2 regions of the Pseudoalteromonas sp. 5Ae-yellow genome follow, and region 2 is predicted to be linked to the other one. Evidence: predicted binding sites of a transcription regulator. Region 2 holds the regulator's gene; the other holds the start of a gene.

Region 1 (8,735 bases), on a different contig from region 2:
GCTCTTGCATTTGGTTATTATGGTTTCGGCTAAAAGTAGTATAAGACATGTTTATCACTCAAAAAACTATCAGAAAAAGCGGGCTAAATGCCCGCTTAAAATAAAAATCAGCAGTTAAATTTTACACGCGCCGCCTTCACAATCATCATCTTCCACTTCTGGAGTATCTTCTTGTGAATCTGAGGCGCCATCACGAGTATTGTGGTAATACAAGGTTTTAACACCTAGTTTGTACGCGCTTAGTAAGTCTTTTAATAAGACTTGCATAGGTACTTTACCGCCTTCGAACTTGTTTGGATCATAATTTGTATTTGCAGAAATTGTTTGGTCAACAAATTTTTGCATTATACCAACAAGCTGCAAGTAACCATCGTTTGATGGAATGTCCCATAGTAACTCGTACTGATCTTTTAAACGCTCATACTCAGGAACAACTTGTTTTAAAATACCGTCTTTACTTGCTTTAACGCTAATATGTCCACGTGGTGGCTCAATACCGTTAGTTGCATTAGAGATTTGCGACGATGTTTCTGATGGCATTAATGCACTTAGTGTTGAGTTACGCATACCGTGCTCTTTAATATTTGCACGTAGTGTATCCCAGTCAAGATGAAGTGGCTCATCACAAATTTTATCTAAATCACGTTTGTACGTATCTGTTGGCATAATGCCTTGTGAATACGTTGTTTCGTTAAACTTAGGACATGCGCCACGCTCTTTAGCAAGCTCGTTTGATGCTTTCATTAAGTAGTATTGAATAGCTTCAAAGGTTTTATGTGTTAATGCATTTGCGCTACCATCTGAATAACGCTTACCGTTTTTAGCTAGGTAGTAAGCGTAGTTAATTACGCCTATTCCTAGTGTACGACGACCCATAGTTGCATTTTTAGCCGCCGGTACAGGGTAGTCTTGGAAATCTAGTAAGTTATCAAGTGCGCGTACTGCAAGTTCAGCTAGCTCTTCAAGCTCATCAAGTGACTCTATTGCACCTAAGTTAAACGCAGAAAGTGTACAAAGCGCAATTTCGCCTTCTTCGTCATTTACGTTGTTAAGTGGCTTAGTTGGCAATGCAATTTCTAAACATAAGTTAGATTGGCGAATTGGCGCAACTTTAGAAATAAATGGGCTGTGTGTATTACAGTGATCCACATTTTGTAAATAAATACGACCTGTACTTGCACGTTCTTGCGCAAACATAGAGAAAAGCTCAATGGCTTTAATACGTTTTTTACGAATAGACTCGTCTTGTTCGTATTTTACGTAAAGTGCGTCAAACTCAGCTTGGTCTTCAAAAAATGCATCGTAAAGGCCAGGCACATCTGATGGGCTAAATAATGTAATGTAGTCATCTTTAATTAAACGAGAGTACATTAGTTTATTAAACTGTACGCCGTAATCAAGGTGACGAACGCGGTTGTCGTCTACACCACGGTTATTTTTAAGTACAAGTAGGTTCTCTACTTCTAAATGCCAAAGCGGGTAGAACAATGTTGCAGCGCCGCCACGTACACCACCTTGCGAACAACTTTTAACAGCTGTTTGAAAGTGCTTATAAAAAGGAATACAACCTGTGTGGTACGCTTCGCCGTTACGAATATGGCTACCTAGCGCACGAATACGACCAGCATTAATACCAATACCTGCGCGTTGTGAAACGTATTTAACAATAGCAGATGATGTAGCGTTAATTGAATCAAGGCTATCGCCACATTCAATTAATACACACGAGCTAAACTGGCGAGTAGGCGTACGTACACCTGACATAATTGGCGTTGGTAGAGATATTTTAAATAACGATACTGCGTCGTAAAAGCGCTTAATGTAAGAAACGCGTGTTTCACTTGGGTAGTCAGAGAATAAGCTCGCTGCTACTAAAATATATAAAAACTGTGCACTTTCGTAGATTTCACCCGATACACGGTTTTGAACGAGATACTTACCTTCAAGCTGTTTTACAGCCGCGTAGCTAAAGTTAAGATCGCGAGAATGATCAAGGTATGCATCAAGCTCATCTAATTCTTGCTCTGTGTAATCTACTAATAAGTGAGCATCGTAGCGTTTATCGCCAACCATTTTTGTTACGTGGTCAAATAAACGTGGTGGTTCAAATTGACCATACGCTTTTTTACGTAAATGGAATACAGCTAAACGTGCAGCTAAGTATTGATAATCAGGCGATTCTTTTGAAATCTGATCCGCTGCTGCTTTAATGATGGTTTCGTGGATGTCTTTGGTACGAATACCGTCGTAAAACTGAATATGCGATTTTAATTCAACTTGCGAAACCGAAACGTTGTTTAAACCTTCGGCGGCCCATTCAATAACGCGATGGATCTTATCCAGATCAAGTGGCTCTTTGCGCCCGTCACGTTTGCTTACAGATAACTGTTGGTTCATTTGCCTGTATTCCTTGGGAATTATGTATTTTGACCAATGCTTTATACCTCGCCGAAGCAAGGTACATACTCATTTATTATAGGTTTCACCATATTGGCGAATTTAATTGAATAACATTTGGCCACAATATCTGGTGTTGTTCAATTTAGAGATCACAAGATAGTGTGGTCTGAGTTGTTTTGCAAGGGACATAATTGCCCCTATTTGTGGATAACTTTGGGATAACGCATTTGTGTTAGTAGACACTCACCTTCGAACAATCATTTAAGTTGAAATATGCAAAAATCAACTAATGATCTGCTAAATTTACGCATTTTAAAAATAAATTTTGACTGCTTTTTTTATCAGCAAGCTTTGTGTGAAAACTAACACAATCACAATATATAGTGTTTAATAATTAACATGACACTATATATGGTTAAAACCGTCAATTGGACTTAGCCAGTTAAAATTGGCTTCCCAAGCTATCGCTTCATCTTTACTTGGGATGTAACCCCAAAGAGCCGTTGCGGTATGCATACCTGCGGCTTTGCCTGCTTGTATGTCGCGCTGTGCATCACCAATGTACAAACAGCGCTTTGGTTCTACTTGCATGAGCTTTGCACAATGCAGCAGTGGTAAAGGTGATGGCTTAGCTTCAGTTAAGGTGTCGCCACTTATTACTACACTGGCATTTTTCAATGCGGGAATAGCTGCCACTAAAGGATCGGTTAAAAAGCCAGGCTTGTTAGTCATGATCCCCCACTTGATCTTTTTCTGATCAAGGGCGATAAGTAACGATTCAACTCCGCTGAAGCAATGCGTGTGTTTTGCTATGTTTGCAGCGTACTCGTTAACTAATTGCTTTATAAGCTCGCTTTGGTGTTGTTTGTCCCATAACTCTTTAAAACCAGCCTCTAATAATGCGCCTGCGCCGTTAGATGCCGCAGGACGGTATACATCACTACTAACTGGTTCTATTTCATTGCTAATAAGGACTGCGTTTAAAGCGGCACCTAAATCATCAGCGGTGTCGAGTAGGGTGCCGTCTAAATCAAATAAAAATGCATCGTACTCAATAATGGATAAGGGGGCTTGAGAATTAGCCATTAAGCTAACTTCTCAAAATAAAGTATGTAATTTACGCTAACGTCACTATTGAGCGTATATTGCTTTGATAGTGGGTTATAAGAAAGCCCTGTACTTGCACGGACTTTTAAACCGGCTTGCTCTGCCCATGAAATAAGCTGTGCAGGTTTTATAAACTTTTTATGGTCGTGTGTACCTTCAGGTACCATTTTTAAAAGTTTTTCAGCGCCAACAATCGCGTATAAATATGCTTTAGGTGTTTTGTTAAGGGTTGAAAAAAACACATCCGCGCCTGGTTTGGCAAGTGCGGCTACAGCATGAATGATAGATGCTGGGTCGGGAACGTGTTCAAGCATTTCCATACACGTTATTACATCAAAGCGCTCAGGGTACTGTGTTGCAAACTCTTCTGCAGGCACTTTTATATAATCTACATTTACGCCAGTTTCTAAACTGTGCAACTTAGCAACAGTTAAAGGCTCTTGCCCCATGTCGATGCCAGTTACTTTTGCGCCCATGCGCGCCATGCTTTGGCTTAAAATACCGCCACCACAGCCAACGTCGAGTGTTTCTTTATCGAATAGGCCTTGCGTTTTATTTGCTATAAAGTCTAAACGTAACGGGTTAATTTCGTGAAGAGGTTTGAATTCTCCGTCTAGGTCCCACCAACGCTCAGCGATGGCTTCAAATTTTGCTATTTCTGCGTGATCTACATTTTGATGTTCGGTCATAAAATACTTCCTCGTCAATCTGAGGCCATTATATAGGGCTAAATTGATAAATCGCAAAGTTTTGCGCCTGTAAATTAAAATTAATTGTGATAGCATGGCTGTTAGAAATAATAACAATACTCTTAATACCCAATACCGGGTTGTTGAGAGCTGATACTGAAGGAATGTGATATCAAATGACTGATCTCGCCAATGAAATTCTGCCAGTCAATATTGAAGACGAGTTAAAAAACTCCTATTTAGATTACGCAATGAGCGTAATAGTAGGACGTGCATTACCAGACGTACGTGACGGCTTAAAACCTGTTCATCGCCGCGTTTTGTTTGCAATGAACGAGCTTAGTAATGACTGGAACAAGCCTTACAAAAAATCGGCCCGTGTGGTCGGTGACGTAATCGGTAAATACCATCCACACGGCGACAGTGCAGTTTATGACACGATAGTTCGTATGGCTCAGCCATTCTCACTACGTTACATGCTTGTAGATGGCCAAGGTAACTTCGGTTCGGTTGATGGTGATTCAGCAGCGGCAATGCGTTATACAGAAGTACGTATGGCAAAAATGTCGCATGAGTTATTAGCCGATCTTGAAAAAGAAACGGTTGATTTCGTTCCTAACTACGACGGCACTGAGTTCATCCCTGACGTGTTACCTACGAAAGTCCCTAATTTATTAGTGAATGGTTCGTCGGGTATTGCAGTAGGTATGGCTACAAATATACCACCACATAACTTAACTGAAGTTGTGAACGGTTGTTTGGCACTTATTCAAAATCCTGATTTAACTATTTTAGAGTTAATGGATTATATCCCTGGTCCTGATTTCCCAACGGCTGCAATTATCAACGGTAAAAAAGGCATTGAACAAGCCTATTTAACTGGCCGTGGTAAAGTGTACATGCGTGCACGCGCCGACGTCGAAACCGATGAAAAAACAGGCCGTGAAACAATCATCGTTCACGAAATTCCTTATCAAGTTAATAAAGCCCGTTTAATTGAAAAAATTGCTGAGCTTGTTAAAGATAAGAAAATTGAAGGTATTAGTGCACTACGTGATGAATCAGATAAAGACGGTATGCGTATCGTTATTGAAATTAAACGTGGTGACGTAGGCGAAGTTATTTTAAATAACTTGTATTCACAAACTCAGTTACAAACTGTGTTTGGTATGAATATGGTTGCATTAATTAACAACCAACCTAAGTGTTTTAATCTAAAAGAAATGCTTGAAGAGTTTATTATTCACCGCCGTGAAGTAGTAACTCGTCGTACCGTGTTTGATTTACGCAAAGCGCGTGACCGTGCTCACACGCTTGAAGGTTTAGCAATTGCGCTTGCAAACATTGACCCAATTATCGAGCTTATTCGTAAATCACCTACACCTGCTGAAGCTAAAATTGCTTTAACTGCACGTCCGTGGGAATTAGGTCATGTACAAGGTATGCTTGAAAAAGCAGGCGAAGATAATGTAGCCCGTCCAGATTGGCTTGCTGATGATTTAGGTATTCGCGACGGTCAATACTATATTTCTGAGCAACAAGCTCAAGCAATTCTAGATTTGCGTTTACACAAGCTTACTGGTCTTGAACACGAAAAAATATTAACTGAATATCAAGCGTTATTAGAGTTAATTGCTGAACTACTTTATATTTTGGCAACACCTGAGCGTTTAATGGAAGTTATTCGTGACGAACTAGTTGAAATTAAAGCGCAGTATGGCGACGAACGTCGTACTGAGATTAATGCAGCGGCTCACGATATCAGTCTTGAAGACTTAATTACCGAAGAAAACGTTGTTGTAACGCTTTCTCACGAAGGGTATGTGAAGTATCAGGCATTGTCTGATTACGAAGCACAGCGTCGTGGTGGTAAAGGTAAGTCAGCAACGAAGATGAAAGATGAAGATTTCATTGAACGTCTGTTAGTTGCAAATACACACGATACTATTTTATGTTTCTCTACGGCCGGTCGTTTATATTGGCTTAAAGTGTATCAGTTACCACTAGCAAGTCGTGCAGCGCGCGGTAAGCCAATTGTTAACTTGTTACCACTTGAAGCTGATGAACGTATTACTGCTATATTGCCAGTACGCGAGTACGCAGAAGATAAATATATCTTTATGGCAACTGCATTCGGTACAGTTAAGAAAACACCATTAACGGCTTACAGTCGTCAACGTGCAAGCGGTATCATTGCTGTTAACTTAAATGATGGCGATAGCTTGATTGGTGTTGATATTACCGATGGTAGCAACGAAATTATGTTGTTCACTGATGCAGGTAAAGTTGTACGGTTCAAAGAAGCTGAAGAAACAACAGTTGTTGATGAAAACGGTAACCCAGTATTAGACGAAGAAGGTAACCCTGAGATTCGCTTCAAAGGTGTTCGCCCAATGGGTCGTACTGCTACAGGTGTTCGTGGTATTAAAATGCCAGACGAGCAACGCGTAGTATCGTTAATTGTACCAAAAACTGACGGTGCCATTCTAACGGTAACTGAAAATGGTTACGGTAAGCGTACACAACTTGAAGATTACCCATCTAAGAGTCGTGCAACACAAGGTGTTGTATCAATTAAGGTGAGTGAACGTAACGGCGCTGTTGTTGGTGCTGTGCAAGTTGATGACAACGATGAAATAATGATTATTTCGAATCGTGGTACCTTAGTACGAACTCGCGTTAATGAAGTTTCAACGGTTGGACGTAACACACAAGGTGTTATTTTGATCAGAACTATTGACGGAGAGCAAGTAGTTGGTTTACAACGTATAGAAGAGATTGAAGTTACAGAAAGTGACTTAATTGATATTGAAGACGTTGAAACAGTAGATACGGTTATTGATGAAGTAGCGGATGATAATCCTCCTTCAGAATAATTGATATTGAAAAAGCGGCCTTGGCCGCTTTTTTTAATGTTGTTGAAAAAAATTAATAGGGTGTGAAATTATACTCATACCAATTCGCTTAATTAAGAGATCTATTTTGAGGGTGGAAAAACGTGTTGATAGCTAGGCAAAAAATTCGCTATTTAGTTGTTCTAAATGAGAATTTTTTAACGCAAGTAGCGACACGTTTAGCCCCGCAAAATGATTAAGTATTATTGCGGATTGGTATTATTCATTAAATTTTAAAGGTTTAGCGGATTGGTATTAAATGTTCATGCTTAGTAGTTAAATTACTGGAATGAGGCAAAGGTAATGAGTAAATATAATTTTTGTGCGGGGCCAGCTATGCTTCCGCAAGCGGTTATGAAAAAAGCGCAAAAAGAGTTTCTAGATTGGCAAGACCTAGGTGTGTCTGTGATGGAGATTAGCCATCGCAGTAAAGAGTTTTTAGCGCTTACAGCTAAATGTGAAGCTAGCCTTCGTCGCCTAATGAATATTAGTGATGAATTTGAAGTGCTGTTTATGCATGGTGGTGGTCGTGGCCAGTTTAGTGCTGTGCCATTAAACTTACACCAAGAAGGCAAAACAGCGTTTTATTGCGAGAATGGCGTATGGTCGAAAAGCGCCAGAGATGAAGCGAATAAGTTTACTCAAACGTCTTTTACGGATGTCCGTAATGATGCTGATGGTGAGTTTTCAATTAAAGACGTTGCTGACTGGGAATTACCAGAAGACGCTGCGTACATCCACTATTGCCCTAATGAAACTGTCGATGGCTTAGAGATTTTTGATGTACCAAGCCACCCAACAGCTCCGATTATTGCTGATATGTCTTCAACTATTTTATCGCGTGAGATTGACGTTAATAAATTTGATTTGATTTACGCTGGTGCGCAAAAAAATATCGGTCCATCGGGCATATCAATTGTTATTGTTCGTAAAGCATTACTTGAGCGCGAAGGTTTGCCAAAGCCCGGTATTTTAGATTACGCACTTGAAGCAAAGCAGGGCAGTATGTTTAATACCCCACCTACCTTTGCTTGGTATTTAGCGGCTGAAGTATTTGAATGGCTTGAAAGCAATGGTGGGGTAAAAGCCATGGAAGCACAAAATATTGCTAAAGCAAATTTACTGTATGATTTTATCGATAACTCAGATTTTTATTCAAATATAGTCGCTAAACATTGCCGCTCACGCATGAATGTTCCATTTTGGTTAAACGATGAAAGCTTAAATAGCAAATTTGTTGCTCAATCAAGCGAGGCCGGTTTACTTGCACTTGAAGGTCACAGAATTGTGGGCGGTATGCGCGCAAGTATTTATAACGCTATGCCTCTTGAAGGTGTTCAAGCACTTGTAGATTTTATGGCTGCATTTGCAAAGGAGCACAGCTAATGGAGCAGCTCCGTTTAGAACCTATTTCTAAAGTAAATGGCACGGTAACCCTACCAGGTTCAAAGAGTCTATCGAACAGAATTTTATTATTAGCAGCACTGGCAAACGGTACCACCGTTGTAGAGAACTTACTTGATAGTGACGATATACGCCATATGCTGGGTGCTTTAAAGTTATTGGGTGTAAATGTAACTTTGAATGATGAACACACTGTAGCGACCGTAGAGGGAGTTGGTGGTGTGTTTAATACACCAAGTGA
Region 2 (8,735 bases):
AAAACACTATCGCGCTAGGAGCTCGTTATGATTGAAGTATATGCTCCGGCGTCTATTGGTAATTTTGCAGTAGGTTTTGATGCACTTGGCGCAGCGCTTGCGCCAATTGATGGTAGTTTATTAGGTGATGTAGCCGTTGTAAGTGCAGCACCAAGTGACGAATTTATTTGTACTGGCGACTACGCTCACAAGTTACCAAGTGATGCGAATGAAAACTTAGCGTACCAGTGTTTAGTACATTTTAGAGCGCATGTTGCGCCTGATATGCCAAGCGTAAAGCTCGAGCTTAAAAAGAATTTACCAATTGGATCTGGACTTGGTTCTAGTGCATGCTCGGTCGTGGCTACCTTTGCTGCCCTTGATAAGTTTGCACAAACTAACTTAAGTCAGGTTGAGCTTATTGAGCTTATGGCTGACTTTGAAGCTGTAGTGAGCGGTGGTCGTCATTACGACAACATCACGCCATGCTATTTAGGTGGTTTGCAATTAACAGGTGATTTAATCCCTGATAAATCGATTGCACTGCCTGTTGATGAAAATTGGTACTACGTTGCTGCGTTCCCTGGTTTTTCACTCAACACTGCAAAAGCGCGCTCGGTTTTACCAAAAGAGTTGAGCATGCATGCAAGTGTTGAGTTTGCACAGCGTTTATCGGCATTTAGTAGCTTACTGTTGACTAATCGTTTTGACGATGCACTTAGCATAATGAAAGATGAAATAGCAGAACCTTACCGCGCACCGCTTATTAAAGGTTTTAGTGAAGCCAAAGCAAGCTTACCAGCGTTGGGCGCTGAAATAGTGAGTATTTCGGGCGCAGGACCTACCTTGTTTAGTGTATGTAAAACACTTGAAGCTGCAAAGCAATGCGCGCAGTGGTTAGAGGCAAATTACATTAACGAGCAAGGCTTTTGCCACATTTGTAAATTAGATAACGACGGCACGCGTCAATTAACAGTTTTATAGGATAGGTAGTCATGCAATTACATAATTTAAAAGATAGCTCACAAAAAGTGTCGTTCGTTGAAGCCGTAAAAACAGGTTTGGGTCGTAATCAAGGTGTGTTTTTCCCTGAATCCCTTGCCCCACTGTCCGATGTTGATGCATTGCTTGATATGGACTTTGTTACACGCAGTGGCAAAATATTATCTCACCTAATTGGTGATGAGCTGCCAAGCGACACTGTGGCACAAATGGTTAAAAATGCATTTAACTTTCCAGTTAAGCTGGTAGAAGTTGAAGAGAATACATACTGCTTAGAGTTGTTTCATGGTCCTACGCTTGCGTTTAAAGACTTTGGTGGTCGCTTTATGGCTGAGTGTTTAGCGCAATTTAATAAAGATGAAAAAGTAACTATTTTAACCGCAACATCGGGCGATACTGGTGCAGCCGTTGCACATGCTTTTTATAACAAGCCGAATATCGATGTTGTCATCTTATATCCTAAAGGCAAAATTTCACTTGCTCAGCAAAAGCTATTTACTACGTTAGGTAACAATATTCATTGTTACGCAGTTGATGGCAGTTTTGATGATTGCCAAGAGTTGGTTAAAAATGCCTTTTTAGATGAAGAAGTTAAATCAATACTTGGGCTTAATTCTGCTAATTCAATTAATATTAGCCGTTTAGTTGCTCAGGTTTGTTACTACTTTGAGGCCATTGCACAACTACCAAAAGAAAAACGCGCAACAGCGCATATATCAGTGCCAAGTGGCAACTTTGGTAATGTATGTGCTGCAATGATTGGTGCGGTTATTGGCTTACCTGTAGGTAAATTAAGTGCAACAACCAACCAAAATGATACTGTGCCGCGCTTTATGCTTGATAGAACCTGGACGCCAAACGCAACACTTGAGTCGCTTTCAAATGCAATGGATGTAAGTAAGCCAAACAACTGGCCGCGTGTGCAAACAATGTTAGATAATAACTGGTTTAGCTACGATAACTTTTATTCAACTAGCGTAAACGAGGAAGACACGCAATTGGTGATGAAAAAAATTCAACAAACGGGTTATGTTGCAGAGCCCCACACTGCTATTGCGTACCAAGGTCTTGTTGAAAATCGAGCGCCTGGTGCTGCGGGTATCTTTTTAGCAACCGCTCATCCTGCTAAGTTTAAAGAAAGCGTAGAGGGTATTTTAAATATTGAATTAGGTATGCCAAAACCACTTAGCGACGCACTAGCAAAACCATGCCTAGCAAGCGATATAAAGGCCGATTACGACGCATTACGTACAGAAATACTTGCTAAACTTGGCTAAGTTAATTAATTCAAAAAGGCGGTTAAGCCGCCTTTTTTTATAACTTTAGGCTATTAAATCTAGTGAATTGCATTTACTAATTAAATGTAGGAAATAGCATTCATTTAAAATCATTATGGTTTTATAAGAAAATATCATCTTAAAAAGTCTGTGAAATAGTTTCAATCCCTGTTTAAATATCCTCAACTTAAGAGCGTAGGCAAAGAGTCGTTTAAAGCGTACAATAAAGCCTCTAAAAAACACCATACACGTTGCCCTAGGAGACCCCAATGTTAGAACGTAGCATGAATATTTCGGATTTTGATCCAGAGTTATTTGACGCGATAAACAAAGAAACTGCTCGCCAAGAAGAGCACATTGAACTAATCGCTTCAGAAAACTACTGTAGCCCACGCGTACTAGAAGCGCAGGGTTCACAGCTTACAAATAAATACGCAGAAGGTTACCCTGGCAAACGTTATTATGGCGGTTGTGAGCACGTTGATGTTGTTGAGCAATTAGCAATTGACCGTGCTAACGAGTTATTTGGTTCTGACTACGCAAACGTACAACCACATGCTGGTTCGCAAGCTAATGCTGCTGTTTTTCTAGCGCTATTAGAAGCAGGCGACACTGTACTTGGTATGAGCTTAGCTCATGGTGGTCACTTAACTCACGGATCACACGTAAGCTTCTCTGGTAAGCTTTACAATGCAATTCAATACGGACTAGATGAAACAACGGGCGAAATTGATTACGCACAGGTTGAAGCACTAGCACTTGAGCATAAACCAAAAATGATTATTGGTGGTTTCTCAGCGTACTCAGGTATTGTTGATTGGGCTAAATTCCGTGAAATTGCTGACAAAGTAGGTGCTTACCTGTTTGTTGATATGGCTCACGTTGCAGGTTTAATTGCGGCAGGCGTTTACCCAAGCCCAGTTCCTCATGCACATGTTGTAACTACAACTACGCATAAAACACTTGCTGGTCCTCGTGGTGGTTTAATTATCTCTGCATGTGGCGACGAAGCAATCTATAAAAAGCTTAACAGCGCAGTTTTCCCTGGTGGCCAAGGTGGTCCTTTATGTCATGTTATTGCAGCAAAAGCCGTGGCATTTAAAGAAGCGCTTCAACCAGAATTTAAAGTATACCAAACACAAGTTGTTAAAAACGCAAAAGCAATGGTTGCTGTAATGCAAGAGCGCGGCTACAAAATCGTATCTGACAAAACTGAAAACCACTTATTCCTACTCGATTTAATCGATAAAGATATCACTGGTAAAGATGCAGATGCAGCCCTTGGTAACGCTAACATCACAGTTAACAAAAACTCAGTGCCAAACGATCCACGTTCTCCGTTTGTAACATCTGGTTTGCGTATTGGTTCTCCTGCAATCACTCGTCGTGGTTTCAAAGAAGAAGAATCAAAAGAGCTTGCTGGCTGGATTTGTGACGTACTAGATAACATCACTGATGAATCTGTACAGGCGCAAGTTAAAGAAAAAGTAAAAGCAATTTGTGCAAAATTACCTGTTTACGCTTAATTGCATAAGCAACAGTAATTAACAGCACAACAGTTAGGGAGCTGTTTATCTTTTGAGATTAAATTTGCGCTGTTTTTGAAGTGGCTCTAAAAGTAGTTTTTGCTTTGTGGCTGGGTTTTGACTCAGTTTATTCGATTATAAATCGCACAGTGCAATTAAATTGGCTCTAGATAAAACAAATTTAAATCCTGAAAGAGCAACAGACCTTAATTTTTGCTAAGATAAAAGACCGCTATTTCGCGGTCTTTTTTGTTTTAAAACGGAAGTACCGAGCTATGCATTGTCCATTTTGTACCGCAAAAGATACTAAAGTTATTGACTCACGCCTTGTTGGTGGTGGCCATCAAGTTCGCAGGCGCCGTGAGTGCAACGACTGCCATGAGCGCTTTACTACATTTGAAGGCGCTGAACTGGTTATGCCTCGTGTTATTAAACAAGACGGCAGCCGCGAACCATTTAACGAAGATAAATTATTAAATGGCTTAAATCGCGCACTCGAAAAACGCCCAGTGAGCACAGAGCAAGTAGACGAAGTAGTGAATATAATAAAATCGCAGTTGCGTGCTACAGGCGAGCGAGAAATTTCAAGCCATTTGGTTGGTGAATGCATTATGGAAGCCCTCAAAAAGCTCGATAAAGTAGCGTATGTAAGATTTGCCTCTGTTTATCGCTCGTTTGAAGATATACGCGAATTTGGCGAAGAAATTGCCCGCTTAGGGGAGTAATACCAATTTTATTAAAAATATGATCATTCTATCGCATTAAATAGCGCACTCACTGCGTTAAAAATTATTCATATAGAACAACTATATGTCATAATTTTCGCCTTGTTATTGCGCTATTTTCTTAGCGCTATAATGGACCACTTATTTAACGCAATTGGTATAATAAATGCTTAACCAAATTACTTTTACTGAACATGATGAAATGTATATGGCACGCGCCATAGAGCTTGCCAAAAAAGGTCGGTTTACTACCACACCTAACCCTAATGTTGGCTGTGTTTTAGTTAAAAATAATCAAATAATTGGTGAGGGGTTCCATCAATTAGCTGGTCAAGGTCATGCAGAAGTAAATGCACTGGCTGTCGCTGGAAAAAATGCACAAGGTGCAACGGCTTATGTAACGCTTGAACCGTGTAGTCATTATGGCCGTACGCCACCGTGCGCCGAAGGCTTAAAAGCTGCCGGTGTGGTAAAAGTAATTGCTGCTATGGTTGATACAAATCCACAAGTTGCTGGCAAAGGCCTTAAAATACTGAGCGACGCGGGTATTGACGTTGCTTACGGGTTACTCGAATCACAAGCTCGCGCACTTAACGTTGGCTTTTTTAAGCGTATGGAACAAGGCTTACCTTATGTGATTTGCAAAATGGCAGCGAGTATTGATGGTAAAACAGCGCTTAAAAATGGGCAAAGTAAGTGGATCACAAGCCCTGCTGCTCGACAAGACGTACAATTATACCGAGCGAAAAGCTGCGCTATTTTAACCGGTGCCGATACAGTGCTAGTAGACGATGCTAAACTTAATGTGCGACTAAGTGAGCTGCCTTGCACACTGCCTACTGATTTGCCGCTTCGCCAGCCCGTGCGTGTTATAATTGACTCTCAAAACCGTTTAACACCTGACCTTGCTTTATTTGAAATCCAAAGTGATGTAATAATATTTACGACTAAGGTTGATAAATCATTGCAATGGCCGCATTTTGTAAAGCATATTGAAGTCAGTGAAAGTAACGGTAAAGTTGATTTACAAGCCGTTTTAGAAAAACTTGGGCAACTGCAGTTTAATAATGTTTGGCTTGAAGCTGGCGCAACACTTGCTGGTAAAATGACAGAGCTTAATTTAGTTGACGAGTTTGTTTTTTATTTAGCGCCTAAACTAATGGGCCATGATGCAAAAAGTTTAGTTAATTTTCCTGAATTGACGAGTATGCAAAACACCGTTGATTTAACATTTAATGAATGTGCGCGCATTGGTGACGATTTACGTATCACCGCGTCAAAACTCATTAAAATCACTTAATAAAAAGAGTAGTGCTATGTTTACTGGGATAATAGAAGCCACAGGCAAAATTGCTTTATTACAAAAAAAACAAGGCGACTTAGCCATTCGTATCCAAAGTACTGATCTTGATATGACAGACGTAAAGTTAGGTGACAGCATTGCAACTAATGGTGTTTGCTTAACTGTAGTTGATAAACATATTGATGGTTTTAGTGCGGATTTATCTAATGAGACGATTAGTTTGACCGGTTTTGCTCACTATGCTTTAGGACAAACGGTGAATCTTGAAAAAGCCATGCAACCTGTTTCTCGTTTAGGCGGTCATTTAGTGTCTGGCCATGTTGATGGTATCGCAACAATTACAAGTATTACAGCAAACGCCAGAGCAACAGAATATTGGCTTACAACTGACGAAAATTTAATGAAATACATTCCGTACAAAGGTTCGGTATGTATTGATGGTATAAGCCTGACAGTAAACGCTGTAGAGGGCAATAAATTCAAATTAACAATTGTCCCACACACGAGTGAGCAAACCACAATTGCTCATTTTAAAGTAGGTACCCAAGTTAATTTAGAAGTAGATCAAATTGCACGTTATTTAGAGCGCCTTATAAAGGGTGCAGAGCAGCCAACGGGCTCTGATATTTCGATGAGCTTACTCGCTAAAGCGGGTTTTATTAAATAACGAAACTGACAACTTACACGAGCAAATTTATGAATTTACACAGTGCGCAAGAAATCATCGACGATATTAAAGCCGGTAAAATGGTTATTTTAATGGATGATGAAGATAGAGAAAATGAAGGCGATTTAATAATAGCTGCTGAGCATATTAGCGCAGAAGCGATTAATTTCATGGCTACCCATGGCCGTGGTTTAATTTGTTTAACCATGACGCAAGAGCGTTGCGAGCAACTTGATTTACCGTTAATGGTTAAAAACAATGGTGCAGCATTTTCGACTAACTTTACAATGTCGATAGAAGCATCAAAAGGTGTTACAACCGGTATTTCAGCAGCAGATAGAGCGCGTACAGTGCAAGCGGCTATAGCTAAAGGCGCAGTCCCAAGTGATATTGTTCAGCCTGGACATATTTTTCCTATTATGGCGCAACCTGGTGGCGTATTAACTCGCGCAGGACACACTGAAGCTGGCTGTGATTTAGCGCGTTTAGCTGGACTTGAAGCATCATCTGTTATTGTTGAAATACTTAATGCTGACGGCACTATGGCACGTCGCCCTGATTTAGAAGTTTTTGCGAAAGAGCACGATATTAAAATTGGCACCATTGCTGATTTAATCGAATACCGCAACTTAAACGAAACAACAATTGAGCAAGTAGCAAAATGTAAGTTACCAACTGTTCATGGTGAATTTGATTTAGTTACTTACAAAGACACAATTGACGGCCAATTACATTACGTATTGCTCAAAGGCGATATAAAAGATCAAGAGCCGACAAATGTACGTGTACATTTGCAAAGTACCTTTAACGATATTCTACTTTCAGACAGAAGTGCTGACCGTAGCTGGGGCCTTTCTGAAGCAATGGCTTATATCGCTAAAAATGAAGGTGCTTTAGTTATTTTAGGTAAGCAAGAAAGCACTGAAGAGTTAGAGGCAACTGTGAAAGCATTTGCAGCAGCTGATGCTGGCGAAAGCGTTACGCCACTTAAATTCAAAGGTACATCTCGTACTGTTGGCGTAGGTTCGCAAATACTTGCCGATCTTGGAATTAAACAAATGCGATTAATGAGTCGCCCTAAAAAGTACCATGCACTTTCGGGCTTTCATTTAGAAGTTGTTGATTACGTTGAGCCACAATAAGCATCACGCTTAAACTAGGCTATTATTTTATTTTTATGGTATGATGCGCAGCAATTTTTGCGCAATCGCAACCGCTTGAACTTATTTTTAGGGTTATCAAATGAAAATTATTGAAGGTAATAAGTACGCTCCAGGCAAAAAATTTGCCATTGTCATTTCTCGTTTTAATGACTTTATTGGTAGCAGCCTCCTTGCAGGTGCTGTTGATGAGCTAAAACGCACAGGTGGCGTATCAGATGACGACATTACCGTTATTTATGTGCCAGGCGCGGTAGAATTACCTTTAGCGGCTAAACGCGTTGCGGCAAAAAAAGAGTATGATGCAATCATCGCATTAGGCGTAGTGATCAGAGGTGGTACACCACACTTTGACCTAGTTGCTGGCGAATCAAACAAAGGTCTTGCGCAAGTATCACTTGAGTATGATATCCCGGTTGCATTTGGCGTATTAACCACAGAAAGCATTGAACAAGCAATTGAGCGTGCTGGCACCAAAATGGGCAATAAAGGCGGCGAAGCTGCTTTAGGCGCGCTTGAAATGGTTAATGTGTTAGATAAAATTTAAGTTTAAGGAATTTTTGTGAAACCAGCAGCAAGACGTAAAGCACGTATCTTAGCACTCCAAGCCGTTTATTCTTGGCAAATAAGTGGCAATTTAATTGCCGATATCGAACAACAAATGTTGATCGAAACAGACGTTACTAAAATTGATGTTGAATACTTTAAAGATCTAGCGACGGGTGTTGCTGTAAATTACAAGCAACTAGACGAAGCTGTATCACCACATTTAACACGTCCGTTTGATGACTTAGATATGGTTGAGCGTGCAATTTTACGTTTAAGCAGCTATGAGCTTAAGTTCCGTGAAGACGTACCTTATAAAGTTGCTATTAACGAAGGTATTGAACTGGCCAAAATTTTTGGCGCTGAAGACAGCCATAAATTTGTAAACGGTGTACTTGATAAAGCTGTTAAGCATTTACGCAAGTAAGTAAACCGTTAAAGAGGGGAGCCGGCATAGGCCGGCTTTTTTGTGTATGAAGGAATTTGAATTAATTAACCGCTACTTTAAAGGTCGCGGTATCACCCGTCGTGATGTAAACCTAGGTATAGG

The links. The regulator NrdR, encoded in region 2, represses ribonucleotide reductase genes. The targets are predictions, from matches to a motif close to AAACACNANATNTNGTGTTT.
Region 1: a site for NrdR is predicted at 2,517-2,536, ahead of nrdA (class 1a ribonucleoside-diphosphate reductase subunit alpha). Genes of this name have one in related genera too.

What each region holds. Positions count from the first base shown of each region.
Region 1 is NZ_JACGWD010000026.1:13,483-22,217, forward strand. It holds gene nrdB (class Ia ribonucleoside-diphosphate reductase subunit beta) at 1-49, opposite strand, end outside; gene nrdA (class 1a ribonucleoside-diphosphate reductase subunit alpha) at 115-2,397, opposite strand; gene H4J63_RS09025 (HAD family hydrolase) at 2,806-3,486, opposite strand; gene ubiG (bifunctional 2-polyprenyl-6-hydroxyphenol methylase/3-demethylubiquinol 3-O-methyltransferase UbiG) at 3,486-4,196, opposite strand; gene gyrA (DNA topoisomerase (ATP-hydrolyzing) subunit A) at 4,373-7,072, shown strand; gene serC (3-phosphoserine/phosphohydroxythreonine transaminase) at 7,394-8,476, shown strand; gene aroA (3-phosphoshikimate 1-carboxyvinyltransferase) at 8,476-8,735, shown strand, end outside.
Region 2 is NZ_JACGWD010000044.1:16,650-25,384, forward strand. It holds gene thrA (bifunctional aspartate kinase/homoserine dehydrogenase I) at 1-18, shown strand, start outside; gene thrB (homoserine kinase) at 28-963, shown strand; gene thrC (threonine synthase) at 975-2,258, shown strand; gene glyA (serine hydroxymethyltransferase) at 2,528-3,784, shown strand; gene nrdR (transcriptional regulator NrdR) at 4,060-4,509, shown strand; gene ribD (bifunctional diaminohydroxyphosphoribosylaminopyrimidine deaminase/5-amino-6-(5-phosphoribosylamino)uracil reductase RibD) at 4,676-5,809, shown strand; gene H4J63_RS12730 (riboflavin synthase) at 5,826-6,479, shown strand; gene ribBA (bifunctional 3,4-dihydroxy-2-butanone-4-phosphate synthase/GTP cyclohydrolase II) at 6,509-7,621, shown strand; gene ribE (6,7-dimethyl-8-ribityllumazine synthase) at 7,722-8,186, shown strand; gene nusB (transcription antitermination factor NusB) at 8,202-8,612, shown strand; gene thiL (thiamine-phosphate kinase) at 8,659-8,735, shown strand, end outside.